DNA from 3 places in the Alteromonas sp. NFXS44 genome. Region 3 is predicted to be linked to each of the others. Evidence: predicted binding sites of a transcription regulator. Region 3 holds the regulator's gene; each other region holds the start of a gene.
The links. The regulator LexA, encoded in region 3, represses DNA repair genes until DNA is damaged. The targets are predictions, from matches to a motif close to TACTGTATNNNNATACAGTA.
Positions count from the first base shown of each region.

Region 1 (4,965 bases), 110 kb from region 3:
TTGGGTAGAGAAGCGCGCCAAAAAGCAAATGGGACGCAGAGGCTTCGAACTGGTGAGAGGCACGAACATTGGTGCTATCGCCGGGCTGATGGTGGCTACCGGTGCTTATTTCTGGGCGAACCGCCTTTTGCCTGCAGAATTGGCGACACGCAGTGACTGGGAAATACGCAGCTTTTTCATTGTGTGGGGGCTTTGTGTGGTAGCCGGACTGTTCAGACGCGACCGTAAAGGCTGGCTCTGGCAAACGCTGGTGGCTGCAGTGCTCTTCACCTTTATTCCGTTGCTGGATGTCGCTACATCACCTGTCCCGGTGCCTGATACGTTAAGGATCATATTCGATGCAGCCTGTCTTATCCTGGCCGCTCTGGCCTGGTATGCGGTGAGTAAACTCAAAGCTGAACCTAAATCTAAACGCGCGCCGTCAGGCCGCAAAGACAGCACTGCCCGCCGGAGACGGCCTGCACCGGAAGCGGGCAGCACCGGGGAGCAGACAGCATGATGACATTTTTGTGTTTACTGCTGTGCATTGCCGGTTTTCTGCACTTTTCTATGGCGAACCCGAAACATTTCCGTGCGGTGACAGGTGATGAGATTGAAAATGTGCCCGGGGGCAGGCTGATATTTCAGACTCTGGCAGTGTGTTTTCTGACTGTTGCAACGTTTCCGGCGATCGCCGGCTGGCAAACTGAAATCGGACTGGTTGTGTGGTGCGGATTGCTGCATGTGGCAGCGGTACTGGTGTCTTTGCTGTTTACTTATCAGCAGGATGCGCTGGCATTTGTATGGCGCTGGTGTGTGCCGGGAGGCTGGCTTCAGCGGGTATTACCCCGCTGATCCAACTGTCCGGGTTCAAACTTAGCCCGGACGTTTTACCCAGGCACTGCACCAGCCGTTGGTATTAACCAGTTTACCCGGGAAAATGGCGCAGGGACGGTGAGCTTGTCCGTCCTCACCCTGAATGTACATGCAATTACCGCACTGAGACCCTTCCACCGTTGATTTCGGGGTATATTTCAATGCCTGTGCTGTGGGGTCGCCGGTCTGCAGTTGCTCCTGTGCCTGTGCGCGAAGTGCAGTGCCACCTAACGTCAAGCCGATCAGTGTGGTGCCTGACAGTTTTAGGAAATCACGACGGTTCACATTACTCATAATTTGCTCCCATAAAGCTTAAACGAGAATGATTTGCTTTTATTTGGTCTTATAACGTAAAAAACCTGCCGCGATGACAGGTTTACCATGACAATAGTTATACGACACATTTACGGGACTGCCAAATCGTTCCGTCACATATTTGATGTAGATTAACTTTTCTTCACCGCAGGACCTGTGCATTTACGCGTTTTTACCTGCCAGCGTGACGGGTTTGTCCGGTTTCGCATAGGCATAACGGGCGATGGGTTCCGCACGGTGGTAAGTATCCAACCCGCTGATACAGGCAAGATTCATTTTCTCCAAATCCAGTTGTCCGTCCTCACCGGTGGCCCCCTCCATCACGTAAATATCAAGCACTCTGCCAATGACCAGCACTGTCTGATTACATTGCAGCGTGGTTATTTCTTCTGCCGCCATGGCCATGCGCAAAGGACTTTGAGCGACGAAAGGCGCGGCGAATCCGTCTTCTTTCAGCGGTGTTAAGCCCGTGGCATCAAACTCACTGGTGTGTTCATCATAGCGGGCAGAAGTCTGGTGAGCTTTATCTGTCCAGCCGGCGCTGACTGCATTAATGGTGTACACACCGGTTTCACGAATATTTTCCAGCGTTTGCCGTGGTACAGTATGGGGACGTAACAACATGCCCTGAAGAGGAGGATGTGCCCCTACATGAAACACTGAGCTGATAATGGCCAGATTATTCCGTTTACCGTCAGTGGTACCCACAAGGTTGGCCCCTTTGTAGCCGGACAAGCAGTTGATCAGGTTCGTCCGGGTCTGTTTTTCCAGCTCATTAATAGCAGCAGAGGAATAATGTCGTATGGACGGGTCAGTCATATCAGGCATTCTCCTGCTCAACCTGAACGGTCAGGTTATCGCCGTCACTGTACACTGTCATTTCAATAGGCTGGCAGCAGACCTGACAATCCAGAACCTGCATAACATTGATATCGTTCTGCTCGTCAATTTCTACTTCATTCGGCTCCATGCAATAGGGGCAGTGAAATAACTTAGGTGTCGTCAGACTCATAACCACTCCGGATAACTGATTAAAATGATGTTGCTAACTTCTAATATACGCAGAAAGCAGATAACCGGATTGTAAGGAAACTGCATCCGGCGGGTTGATTAAGGTGGCTGTATAAATATACACTTGGTCAGGTGTACAGTGTCCGGTGCAGATGATGCGTAAAACGTTGCCTGAAAAATATTATCTTGATCACTTCCGCGAGTTTTTGTCCTTTTTTGACGGTGCCAGTGGCGCATTGCTGGACGAAAATGCGCGGCGTTTTATTGAGGATTTCAATGCACTGCCTGAACCGCAACAATGCATCATCGCCCGTGCAGCAAACCGCAAATACGCCATCATCAACCGTGAGCATTTCTACTACGAAGAAATACCGCATCCGCAGCAGCAAATAGATGCGCTTTCCGCCTCCGGTTGGTTCGGGTGTGTAACAGAAGCGCCGCTGCAGGAACTGGCCGGTATGCTGACCAAGGCCGACATTCTGCAATACCTGCATGATCTCGGGATCAGCGGTCAGCCTGCTTCAGCAAAAAAGAGTGTGCTGATGGCAGACTTATTCGATGGCATAAAACGTCACGGCTGGCCGGCGTCATTGTCGGTGGAGCATTTACTGTTTTGCCGCTTCGATGCCACTATGCGTTATTTGCTGTTTCTGTTCTTCGGCAACACTAAAGGGCGGCTGAATCAGTTTTCCATGCGTGATCTCGGCATCATGCGTACGCGGGGCCAGGCTGTGTCTGATCAGGCACGCTTCGAATTGCCGGAGGATGCCGGCGCTGCTTTTTACTATGCGTCGCGCACCGGCGAACTGGATTTTCTTGATGATGAGGCCTGTCTGGCAGCAGCAAAAGCCCCCGTGCCGGAAACCTTCTCCACCATTTCAGCAGTGCTGGCGGAAAAATACCACGCCAAACTGGGGTCAAAGCTGCTTTCTGTCGACCGGCAGGCTGCACTGACTTTTCTTGAACAGTCTCCCGGCGACACAGCAAAAGAAAAATGGATTCGCGAAGCTTATAAAGAAGGGTTGAAAGACGAGGTAAAGCAAAGCTTGGAAAGCATTATCGATTCCCCGCCCTCAGATACATTGCTGGCCTTCGCAGAAGATTTTTATCAGCGCAAATATCATAAGAAGCGTACCAGTATAGTGACTGATATGTTGCGAAACGCGTCCCGTACACTGCAACTGGACGAGAGTCAGAATCAGTCTGTTGAACGGGGCGTTATCGCCTGGTATCAGCGTCACGGCGCTGAAGCCTGGCGAACCGAGAATCGTTTGTGGCGGAGTTTGTTTGCACTCACGTTCTGGACATTATTGTTCGAAGAGGATGCGCCGGTAACTGCTTTTGACCGGCGTCCCCAAAGCCTGAAAAATAATGCTTTCTACGAGTCATTTGCGGTAAAAATTGATGAACTGCTGGCAAGTTTTACTACTGCAGACGGACTGATGAAGCATGTAACGGCCAAGGCCGCTGCCCATTATGGAGAATCGAACAGCCTGTTCCTGTGGGGATCAAAATTGCTGGATCCGGTCAAAGGCTTGCTGACACATGCGCCGGTTACACAGGTAACAGCCATGCTGAAAATGATGGCGCAGGACTTTGCCAGTCTGCGTGACGGTTTTCCCGATATTATGGTGGTGGAAAACGGGGCGCTGCGGTTTGAAGAAATTAAGGCACCCGGTGATCAGCTTCGCCGCAACCAGCTTGTCAGTATTCAGAAGCTGCAGCAGGCCGGATTTGATGTGCAAATAGCGCAGGTTAGCTGGTACCGTGACCCGGAGCAGCCCTATGCTGTCGTTGATATCGAAACCACGGGCGGCAACAGCCAGTACCACAGGATCACCGAAGTCGGCATTGTGAAAATTATCAACGGGGTAGTGGTGGATGAGTGGCAGTCTTTAATCAATCCGCAGCGACACATTCCCTCGTCTATTACCAGACTGACCGGGATCAGTAACGACATGGTCGCCGGTGCGCCGGTATTCGCTGACGTAGCTGAATCCATTGATGCCTTTACCCGCGACTGTGTGTTTGTCGCCCATAACGTTAATTTTGACTATGGATTTATCAAACAGGAATTTGCCCGTCTTGAGCAGCCTTTCCGGCGGCCCAAGTTGTGTACTGTCAGAGAGTCCAGAAAAGCCTTTCCCGGACTTGCCTCATATTCACTGGCGGCGCTGACAAAACACTTCGGCATTGATATGGAACAGCATCACCGGGCATTGTCTGATGCAAGAGCGTCAGGCGAACTGCTGGTGATGACGCAGCAACAGGATTAAAAATGCTTAATGCATCGTTGCTGAACCCGCGGGTTTTCTCCTGCGTATTTTATTATGCACTGTTGAAGTGTGTACGCGTTCTTGCTGTTTGGCCTTCTCTCCGGGAAGGCCCTTTTTTTATAACTTCATTTTTAAACCGGTGAGAACACGCCCCACGTTGTCCACCACATCCAGCCGGATAAACCATTCAGCATCTTCTGCGAACAGCGCACTGCCGCCTATTTCGCCGGAAAAGCCATGACCGTATCCGAGAAAGTCCTCGGTGAGTTCCGCACGGGAACCCAGTCCTTCATCAACCCGGGAAGCGTAGACAAAGTAAGACAGCGGATAGTTTTTAATGGCGCCTTCCCCTGCAACGCCAATAATGGCTTTATTGCGGGACTGGTCAAGGCGCTGGATCCACTCAATAAATACTTCATGCTGCGGGTGCCAGGCATAGCGGTATTCACTGCGGACAAAATTACCGCCTGTCATGCGCTCCAGACTGATCTCAAAGCCGGCTTTATCT
Region 1 covers NZ_JAGDEA010000012.1:870,660-875,624, reverse strand. Annotated here, with positions in the region: gene J3369_RS20800 (PepSY-associated TM helix domain-containing protein) at 1-499, shown strand, start outside; gene J3369_RS20795 (DUF3325 domain-containing protein) at 496-834, shown strand; gene J3369_RS20790 (high-potential iron-sulfur protein) at 856-1,149, opposite strand; gene J3369_RS20785 (flavin reductase family protein) at 1,333-1,989, opposite strand; gene J3369_RS20780 (zinc ribbon domain-containing protein) at 1,991-2,182, opposite strand; gene J3369_RS20775 (exonuclease domain-containing protein) at 2,337-4,457, shown strand; gene J3369_RS20770 (hypothetical protein) at 4,575-4,965, opposite strand, start outside.
Region 1: a site for LexA is predicted at 2,288-2,307, ahead of J3369_RS20775 (exonuclease domain-containing protein). Genes of this name have one in related genera too.

Region 2 (4,965 bases), on a different contig from region 3:
AAATACGATGTCGCCGTAGATCCGGGTATTGCCTGACAAGCTGACATCACCGTTTTGTGTTGAGACTGAGCCTTTTATCTCGCCATCCGGCACCGTAATGTCGCCATTCACTGTTTCCAAATCGCCTTCCACCAGACTATTCACAGAAAGCCCGATATTGCCATTTACCGTAGACATATCACCAAACACATTCAGGTTTTTACCGGCATTGATATCGCCGTTAACCGTACTCGCATCATTGATTGCAGCGTTATCTGCAATACTGATATTGCCATTCACCGTACTGACATCTTCAGCAACAGTAAATGTTTGCAAAGTCACGTCTCCGTTGACGGAAGACACATCACCAGCATGGCGGCCTTCATAGATGGTTACCGATCCCAGCACACTGCTTACATCGCCGCCATCGTGATAATCACCGTTACCCCCGACATTGATTACACAGCCTGATAGCGTGGCAGCACATAAAAGTGATAAAGCAATAATTGAGCGATTCCTGTTTAGCATTCTATTTTCCGTTTTGTAGTGATGTGTGTCCGGTATGGCGTTAATAGTCCCGATTTTGCCGGGAAGGATTCACTTAATAATGAGCAATAACCGCACACGAATGAGTGTAAAAAGTATGACAAGTTCAGCAATTGCTGAGCCAAAAGTGATTATGTATTTAAAATCAGGAGGTTATGGATTTTTGGCGTGCAGGGGGAAGGGGAGAGCGTATCCGGGAGTAGTACGGAACACCACATTTTGGTGTTCCGGACCAAAAATGCTTACTGATCGAGCGGGGTATTAAAATCTTCTGACAATTCGAAGTCACCTTCTACGGTGGTCAGCACATTACCGTCGAAATTAAGTACCAGTTGCTTCTGGAAATCTTCACCGCGTTTGGACATACCGCGCTTCATATCGTACACGTAATACCATGTGCTCTTATCAAAAGAGTCTTCAACAACAGGGTGGCCCAGAACATAAACAACCTGCTCTTTGGTCATGCCAACACGCAGCTTTTTAACGTCACGTTCGTCCAGAAAGTTGCCCTGTGGTACATCAATCCGGTAGATCCAGTTGTTACAGGCAGTGGTGAAAAATACAGCGGTTAACAAAATAGCGATTTGATACAACTTCATGCGTGAGCTTGTCCAGTTATGCTTTGATTATAGTGACAGGCATTACCTTTGCCGGCAAACCAGTGTCAGAATGCGGCTGTCGCAAAATAATGCGCGACAGCATGCTACCCAATCACCTATGACCAATCAACCGCTTATTAGTTCGATTCTGCACTTTCTAACAGTTCTCTGGCATTTGCCAGAGCTGATTCGGTTACCTTGTCACCGGCAAGCAACCGGGCCAGTTCGTCTATCCGGTCCTGCTTCGTTAATGGCAACATCTGAGTTTCTGTTGTACTACCATCACTGAACTTGGTCACAAACAACTGGTTATGGGCCTGTGCAGCAACCTGAGGTAAGTGCGTAACACACATGACCTGACTCACTTTACCCAGCCGGCGTAACAAACCACCCACGATGGCGGCGGTAGGGCCGCTGATCCCTGTATCGACCTCATCGAAAATCATGGTCGGTGTTGCGTGTTTGTCGCTGGTCAGTACCTGAATGGCAAGCCCGATACGCGACAGTTCACCGCCCGATACCACTTTTTCCAGCTTGTCTGCCGGCTGACCAGGGTTAGTGGATACCAGGAAAGTCACATCATCCAGACCGGACGCCACAGGCGTTTTGTCTTCCTGATAATCGACAGCAATATCGATTACCGCATGAGGCATATTCATCTGACGTATTTGCCCCTGAATCGCTTCTGCCAGCTTAACCGAAGCAACCTGCCTTGAAGCTGAAAGTGCCTCACAGGCCTGACGGTAAGTATCTTTTGCTTCAACGACCTCATGCTGTAAATCTTCAAGACGATTCTCATCCTGCTCCAGACCGGCAAATTCTGCCGCCAGTGCCTGATGATGCCCGAACAGTTCTTCAGGCATCACAGTATGCTTACGTGCCAGTTCCATGGCTTTGCTGTAACGGGATTCCACCTGTTGCAGCCGCAGAGGATCTATTTCAAGATCATCGCAATAGCTGCGTAATTCTCTGGCCGCTTCTTCTACCTGAATTGAGGCCTCGTTCAGCAAGGCAATAATCGGCGTCAGGGCGCTGTCGTGTTCTTCCAGCTCAGACAGACGGTCAAGACCATTTTGGATAATGGATAACGCATTACCCTCGTCATTCTCATACAGGTTATAAAAACTTGTTTGCGCCTGTTCCAGCAATGTCTGGCCGTTACTCAACCTGCGGTGCTCAATTTCCAGTTCAGTAAATTCGCCGTCTTCAATGGCAAACTCATCCAGCTCCTGTACCTGGTAGGCCAGCAACTGCTGGCGGTCAGCACGCTGTTGTGCCTGTGTTTCCAGGTTTTTCAGTTCCGACTGTTTTTGCTTCCACAAGCGGTAGTTATCTGACACGGCGCTCAGCAACGCAGGATGCGCGGCATACTGATCCACCAATTTTCGCTGGTAGTCATCTTTCAAAAGCTGAAGGTGAGTGTTCTGGCCATGGATAGCAATGAGGTACTGGCCGAACTGTTTCAGCTGTTGCAGCGATACCGGCGTGCCGTTAATAAACGCTTTCGATCTGCCTTCGCGGGAAATGACACGGCGCACAAAACAGCTGTCGTCATCTTCATCCAGTAATTCCTGCTCATCCAGCCAGGCCAACGCAGCTTTGTGGCCTTTCAGATTAAAATGGGCAACGATTTCAGCTTTAGGCGCGTCTTTACGCACCGCGCCGGCATCGGCCCGCTCACCGAGACAAAGGCTGAGTGCATCGATGGCAATAGACTTACCCGCACCGGTTTCACCGGTGATGGCCGTCATACCCGACTCAAGATTGACAGATAATTGCTTAACAACAGCGAAATTTTTGATCGACAGATTAACCAGCATGTGTTCACCGCAGTATGTTTATACAGTACGTGTAAATATATACAGTATTTTGGCTGTGTAAAGTGAAGTTTTTAAGGCGGGATGAAAATGTTTGCATCTATGGGTGTTTATGAGGAGGCTTAGCAGGTAGTTTGATATGGAGAGGGTTTTTGAGTGATACCGTTTACAGAAATATGCGAGTTTTTCGATGTCTGCTTGGAGCGAATAGCGGAAATCGTTACTAGGCCTTTGATAGACAGCTTAAGACAAGAAACGGACCTTCAAAAGATTAATACCAGACGTCCTATTTTTTCCAACAGCAAACGGTGGATACGGTATAACGTAGCTTCGATTTTAATTCGAAGCAGACGCTCAAACTAGATCTTCGTATAGCAAATAGGACGCCCGACATCATTGGTGAAAAAGCAAGTTTGATACTGTTGAATAGAACGGTATTGACATCAGCAATATGTCTTTTTGAGGTAGCTAATAAAAATTTTCAACAAAGAGGTTCGAATAAACCTATCATTGAGTATCCCTTTCTCAGAAGCTGTAACGACATAAGCCCGCAAAAAATGGCTTAAAAGAAGTATCTATATTCAGATATGATAAGTATTAGTATTCATGTTAAATCTGAATTTATTATGACACCAATTGACGGCCAACATTTTGATGAGCTAGCGGCATTGATTGCTGTGTCATCTAATGGCTCATTCGTAGCTGCGGGGAAAAGTCTTGGCAGACATTCAACAATAATCTCCAAGCGGATCGCTGCATTGGAGCAGCGCTTAGGTGTGCGTTTGGTTGAGCGCTCAACACGTCAAGTCCAACTGACTGACGCTGCTAAACTCCTTGCTGAAAAGTATAAAGTCGCAACTGACCTTATAGTTGAGGCTCAGGATGAGGTAGTAAAAGAGGCCGCAGAACTTGGCGGAAGAATAAAACTCGCATTTCCGGCCACGATGGGGCGTTTATGGTTAGCGCACCAAACACCCAGTTTTATGGCTATGTATCCAAAGTTGGAGTTGGATATAAACTACAGTGATAATTATGTCGATCTTATTGAAGGTGGGTTTGACGCAGCCATAAGAATTGGCCATTTATCGGATAGTCGGCTTCTGGCGCGAAAGCTAACGAGGCATAAGCGAATTCTAGCCGCCTCTCCCAGTTACCTTAAACAATTCGGCCAGCCGCTTACACCAACAGACTTGCTCGCACATAATTGTATAGGCAACCCTAGCTTACACTCCTACCCAATTTGGCGTTTATCCGACGGAAATAATACAGAGGCAATCAGAACCAACGGAACGCTACTCACAAATGATAGTATTGCCATGCTAGAGGCTGCAAGGGCTGGTATAGGTATATTGGGCGCGGGAGAATGGCTTGTTGCCCAAGATATTGAACAGGGGAAGCTATTAAGAATTCTTCCTGAATGGACATTTGATGGTGATGGGGGTGTTTACCTAGTGCGCCCATCACGCCACTATGTATCAGCACGCACTGAAGTATTTGTTAATTGGATATCGTCGCTTTTCCAACCTTCACCTTGGTCAAACTCATAAAAGCTAATTGCTGCATAATTTGCAGTTTTAAAATGCAATATGAGCGTATTGCGTATTATTTTGCAGCCTGACAAACTACTTCCTACTTTGAAGCATTTGCTTCATCAAACCTTATATTGCTCTTAGATTGCGTATGAAGGGTGATCTCCTTCGTGTCAAATTAATCAACTGGCAAGTTATCACATGGGAGATTTCGAGTGGCGCATTTGTCTACATCTATAAAAACAGGCTCACTATTGTTTTTGTCTGGTCAACTCGCGTTTGATACTGACGGCAATATTTCTGGAGGTATCGAGCAACAAACGGCGTTTATTCTTGCTAAGCACTTTAAGGAGTTAGCTAAACATAATCTGCGCCCAGAAAATGTCGTCAAAGCTGGAGTTTGGCTGACTGAAAGAAATAACTTTCAGTCGTTTGATTCAGCCTATGCTCTGGCATTTGGTGACCATCGTCCTGCTCGGTCTACAGTAATTTCAC
Region 2 covers NZ_JAGDEA010000005.1:621,782-626,746, forward strand. Annotated here, with positions in the region: gene J3369_RS08055 (DUF4097 family beta strand repeat-containing protein) at 1-507, opposite strand, end outside; gene J3369_RS08060 (outer membrane protein assembly factor BamE) at 768-1,124, opposite strand; gene recN (DNA repair protein RecN) at 1,262-2,944, opposite strand; gene J3369_RS08070 (LysR family transcriptional regulator) at 3,529-4,488, shown strand; gene J3369_RS08075 (RidA family protein) at 4,686-4,965, shown strand, end outside.
Region 2: a site for LexA is predicted at 2,972-2,991, ahead of recN (DNA repair protein RecN). Genes of this name have one in related genera too.

Region 3 (4,965 bases):
AGGCTGTCTGCTCGGGGCTGTGGTGCTCTGGTTTTATCCCCTCACCCGGGCGGTGCATAACGCGTTAGCTACTGAAAAAGATAAATAATGACGCCCAGGCTAAACGGCGACATTACGGTAGTGATAAGGATCGATGCAGAGACCTTTGCCGCCTCTTTCTGATAATACTCAGCCAGCATAAACGGGCCTGTACCTGCAGGTAACGCGCTGAGTAAAACCACGTAAAAAATCCCTGACGCGTTATCCGGCATGATCAACACTGCGATTATGTATGCCAGTGCCGGGTGGACAAGTAGTTTAGTGATCACAAAGCTGATAACGGAAGCGCAGCTGCCTTTCATTGAGGTATGACTGCCGGCAATAAACAATCCGATAGTCACCAGTGCGCAAGGGGCTGCAGCGTGACCCAGCAACGATGCTGTGGTCAGCAATGGTTGCGGAGGGTCAATATCAAAAGCCGGAAACATGACCCCGGCCAGTGGTGCAATCACCACCGGGTTTTTCAGCAGCTTTAAACTTACATCTGCAATCAGCCTGCGAAGGCTTACTGCTTTACTGAGATCAATCTCTATCAGCACAATGGCAACGGCAAATAAAACACAAACGGTGATGATTGTCGCAATGAGCACCGGCGCCTGCGTTTCGCTTCCTGCTACCGCCATGAGTAAGGGAAAGCCCATAAATCCGGTATTGGCGTAACTGGTATTAAGCCCGTCTATAGCACTCTCTGATAACGACATATTCCGTTTCTTTTGTACCACGACAGTAAGCGCAAAAATGACAAACACGGCGAGGGTGAAGCTTAGAACAAATCCCGGTTGCCAGAGAGACGCAATGGCAGACGTTGCTGTGATGTCAAAAAGCAGCGCAGGCAACGCCAGCCAGACAACAAATTTATTGAATTGTGTAGTGGCAGAGTCGTTCAGCAGATCCCTTTTGCGTAGATACCAGCCAAGGAATATGAGGGCAAATATCGGGAATATGAGCGTGAAAACAGACAACATGAAATGACAGATGATCAGGAAACCGGCGATCAGATTACCTTTAGTCTTATCATTCAATCCAATATAGAATTGAGTTAATCCTGATACAAATATTGAATCATCATGGATATAAAACCCTTAAGATATTTTATTGCGGTAGCAGAAACCGGTCATGTGGGTAGGGCTGCGCAGCGGCTTAACATCACTCAGCCACCTCTCAGCCGCCAGATAGCACTGCTGGAAGAAGAGCTGGGTACGGCATTGTTCAGCCGTCAACCGAAAGGCGTGAGTCTTACTGCCGCAGGAGAGCAATTTTACCGCGACAGCAAAACCATATTGCAATCGGTCAGCAAAGCCGCGGAACGGGCAAGAGCGACCGGTGCCGGAAAGTCGGGAAGCTTGTCTGTGGGATTCATGATGCATGCGGCTTATAACATTGTGCCTGAACTGGCCAGACAGTTTATGTCCCGCTATCCCGCTGTGTCCTTTCATATTCAGGAGGTTATTCCCTTTGAGTTAATTAATGGCGTTACTTCTGCGCAGTTTGATGCCGCCATCATGTTAAAGCCGGCGACGTCCCGGGGACTGGAAATGCTGTCTTTGCGCACTGAAGCACTCTGTCTGGCTGTTCACAAACACCACCGGCTGGCCGGGGCAAAGAAAGTCTGCGCAGAGGATTTAGTTGACGAAAAATTCATTGTTACGCCCCACAATGTGGCGCCGGAGCTGCGTAACACCATTGAACAGTACTGTACTGAAGCGAACTTTGTGCCCCGTGTGGTGTTAGAAACCCAGTTACAGCAAACCATCGTGTCGCTGGTGGCCAGTGAAGTAGGGATTGCGCTTGTGCCTGAACCGCTGAAGCAGGTGTGTCCGCCGGATGTGGTTTTGTTGCCGCTGCACAGAGCGCCGGTAGTGGAATATGTACTGGTATGGCTGCAGGACAACAGCAACCCGGCGCTGGCACGATTTATTGAGTGCGCGTCGGAATAACCGTAATAATTTCGCCGGCAGCCCTTGTCAAACCAGCGCAACTGTATATACTCACAGGAACTGTATAGAAAAACAGGGCTGTTTATGCGTCCACTTACTCCAAGACAAACGGAAGTTCTCGAACTGATCAAAACCACCATGCTGGAAACCGGCATGCCGCCCACCCGTGCGGAAATTGCGAAGCAATTAGGGTTTAAATCAGCTAATGCAGCAGAAGAGCATTTAAAGGCGCTGGCCCGTAAAGGTGTAATCGAAATTCTGGCGGGTACCTCACGGGGCATAAAGCTGAATATTCCGCTGGAAGCAGAAAACGATGAAGACGCAGGTTTACCGTTAATCGGTCGTGTTGCGGCAGGTGAACCTATTCTGGCGCAGGAGCATGTGGAAATGCATTATAAGGTCGACCCTGATCTGTTCCACCCCCGTGCGGATTTCCTGTTACGTGTAAACGGTATGAGTATGAAAGATATCGGTATTCTGGATGGTGATTTACTTGCCGTTCACCGTACTACTGACGTGCACAATGGGCAGGTTGTTGTTGCCAGGGTTGATGAGGATGTCACGGTAAAACGTCTGGAAAAACGCGGCCGCGAAGTATGGCTGCATGCAGAAAATGAAGAATTCGATACCATCAAGGTGGATCTTGCTGCTGAACCATTCAACATTGAAGGTCTGGCTGTAGGTGTTATCCGCAATGCTGACTGGATGTAAGTCTTTTCGCTAAGCGCGGTGCAATAACTATTGTGCGCGCTGGCCACAGCGCTGAAAAATTGAAAGGGCGATGATGTGAACCATCATCGCCCTTTTTTTTACTATTGGCTGGTATGTGCAAAGTGCAGTGTCTTCAGCGCCAGCAGAAAAACATCAGCATTGTCTTCACCACTGACATTTTTTACTATAGTAACCGCTGTTTTATGTTCACGGCAAAGAATGGTCATCGTAATGCCGCCCATACTGCCACCTGAGTGCATCACTGCATCAGGAATATCGTCCATCAAAGCCAGCGCGCTCGCGTTGTCTTTATACGCTTTACGTTGTTTGTAATCACCAAAACCGGTTTTCCAGCCTATGCCGAAGCCCACAGTTTCACCATTATTAAGTGTGGCTGGAGTAAACATGGCGCGGGTAGTCTCTGGTTTCAGGTAATCGCTTGCCACATGGGCTACAGCAAACCGGACAATATCTGACGGCGTAGAAATAAAACCGCCGCCGGCCCATTTATAGCTGTGATCCGTTTGTGGCGCATTAATCAGCTCACCTTCCAGTACGGTGTAAGGTCTCGCCCGGTGATCGATGATGGTGTACTGGTCGTCAAATACCGTGTTGTCCAGTTTCAGCGGCGCAAACACTTCTTCGTTAATGATGGCGCGGAAATCCCGGGACGCGTCAGCCCCTTCCATTGCGGCACTGACCAGTGTCCAGGCAAACGTTGAATAACGGTGATCTGTGCCAGGTGCAAACAGCAGAGGATCATCTTTAAACATCGCCAGTGCACTGTCGATATCCGGATAACTTTCATTCAGAAGGAATTCATTGGCCCCTTCTTTGTAGTGCCTGATACCGGCTGTATGTGAGGTAAGCTGGCGCAGAGTAATGACCGGTTTATCAGCAGGCCATGCGCTGACGTATTCAGTGACCGGTTTATCCAGATCAATGTTGCCCGCTTCCGCAAGACGCATTAATCCGGCCGTAGCGATGAGTTTAGAGACACTGCCGATACGCACCTTGTGATCTGTCGTCATCGGTACATGGTTTTCAACGTCGGCAAAACCGTAGCCTTTAGCCATCAGCATGCCCTTATCGTTACCGAGCGCCATGGTTATACCCGGCACTGTGTCATGACTTACCGCTTCTTCAAACAGAGCGTTAATAGCGCCGGAAGGAAGATCTTTGGCAAAAACAGAGGGTGTTAAAAATAACAGAAAAGAGGAGAAAACTGCGCGGCGCAACATAGAAGCAATCCCTGACAATAAAAACAATCAGACTACCGCAGTTAACTGACCGCTACCAATAAAAAAGCCCGCTTGCGCGGGCCGGGCATCCGGACGGTGATGCGAAAACTTATCTAGCTTGTGCTTCTGTGGTGATGTGCAACGTCACTTCGTCACTTACATTCGGTACGTACATATCGATACCGAAGTCAGAACGCTTGATGGTGGTCATTGCATCAAAACCAATCGCTTCTTTCTGTGTCATCGGGTGTACACCTGAACCATTCAGAGTGACATCCATAGTGACGGACTTAGTCACACCTTTGATCGTCAGATCGCCGGTCACTTCCATCGTCTTATCACCTGTCATTTCAACATCTGTACTGGTAAATGTTGCAGAAGGAAACTTCGCTGCATTGAACCAGTCAGCACCGACAAATTCTTCATTCAGCTTTTTAACAAATGAATCAATGGTATCAATTTTCACAGACACGTCGATTTTGCTGTCTTCCGGCGCGTCGTTATCAAACACGATGGTGCCTTCAGCGCCGTTGATGGCGGCTGTCGGGTTAGAGAAACCGAAGTGATTCCATGAAGCGATAACGCTGGTGTGGGTAGGATCAATCTGGTAGCTGACAGGCGCCGCGAATGCGCCTGCACTGATTAAACCTGAAACTAATACTGCCGGGATAAATTTATTCATTACACATTCCTTTAATAACGTTGATGTCACAAGTGTGAGGACGATTTACTTACCTATAATACGGCGTTCCTGAAATACGGATGTGTCGAAGATCTGAACGAAACATTCGAAATATCAGAATGAAGTGCTTTGACCCTGTTTCTGAGGCCACCCCGGCCATTTATTTTTTCAGAAAGACTAGACACAAGATGAAATCTGTTTAATTCTTATACCGTTGTTAACGAAAAAATAACAAAAAAAAGATAAAAATTAACAGGCGGCTAGCCTGATACGACAGGGTCCTGTGAGCAGGGTATTACACAAGATCCTCCATCACGGAGGTGTTGAGTGAAGAAACTCGTATGTAACGCAATGA
Region 3 covers NZ_JAGDEA010000012.1:984,578-989,542, reverse strand. Annotated here, with positions in the region: gene J3369_RS21325 (MFS transporter) at 1-88, shown strand, start outside; gene J3369_RS21320 (AEC family transporter) at 69-1,004, opposite strand; gene J3369_RS21315 (LysR family transcriptional regulator) at 1,107-1,976, shown strand; gene lexA (transcriptional repressor LexA) at 2,061-2,687, shown strand; gene J3369_RS21305 (serine hydrolase domain-containing protein) at 2,789-3,928, opposite strand; gene J3369_RS21300 (YceI family protein) at 4,038-4,610, opposite strand.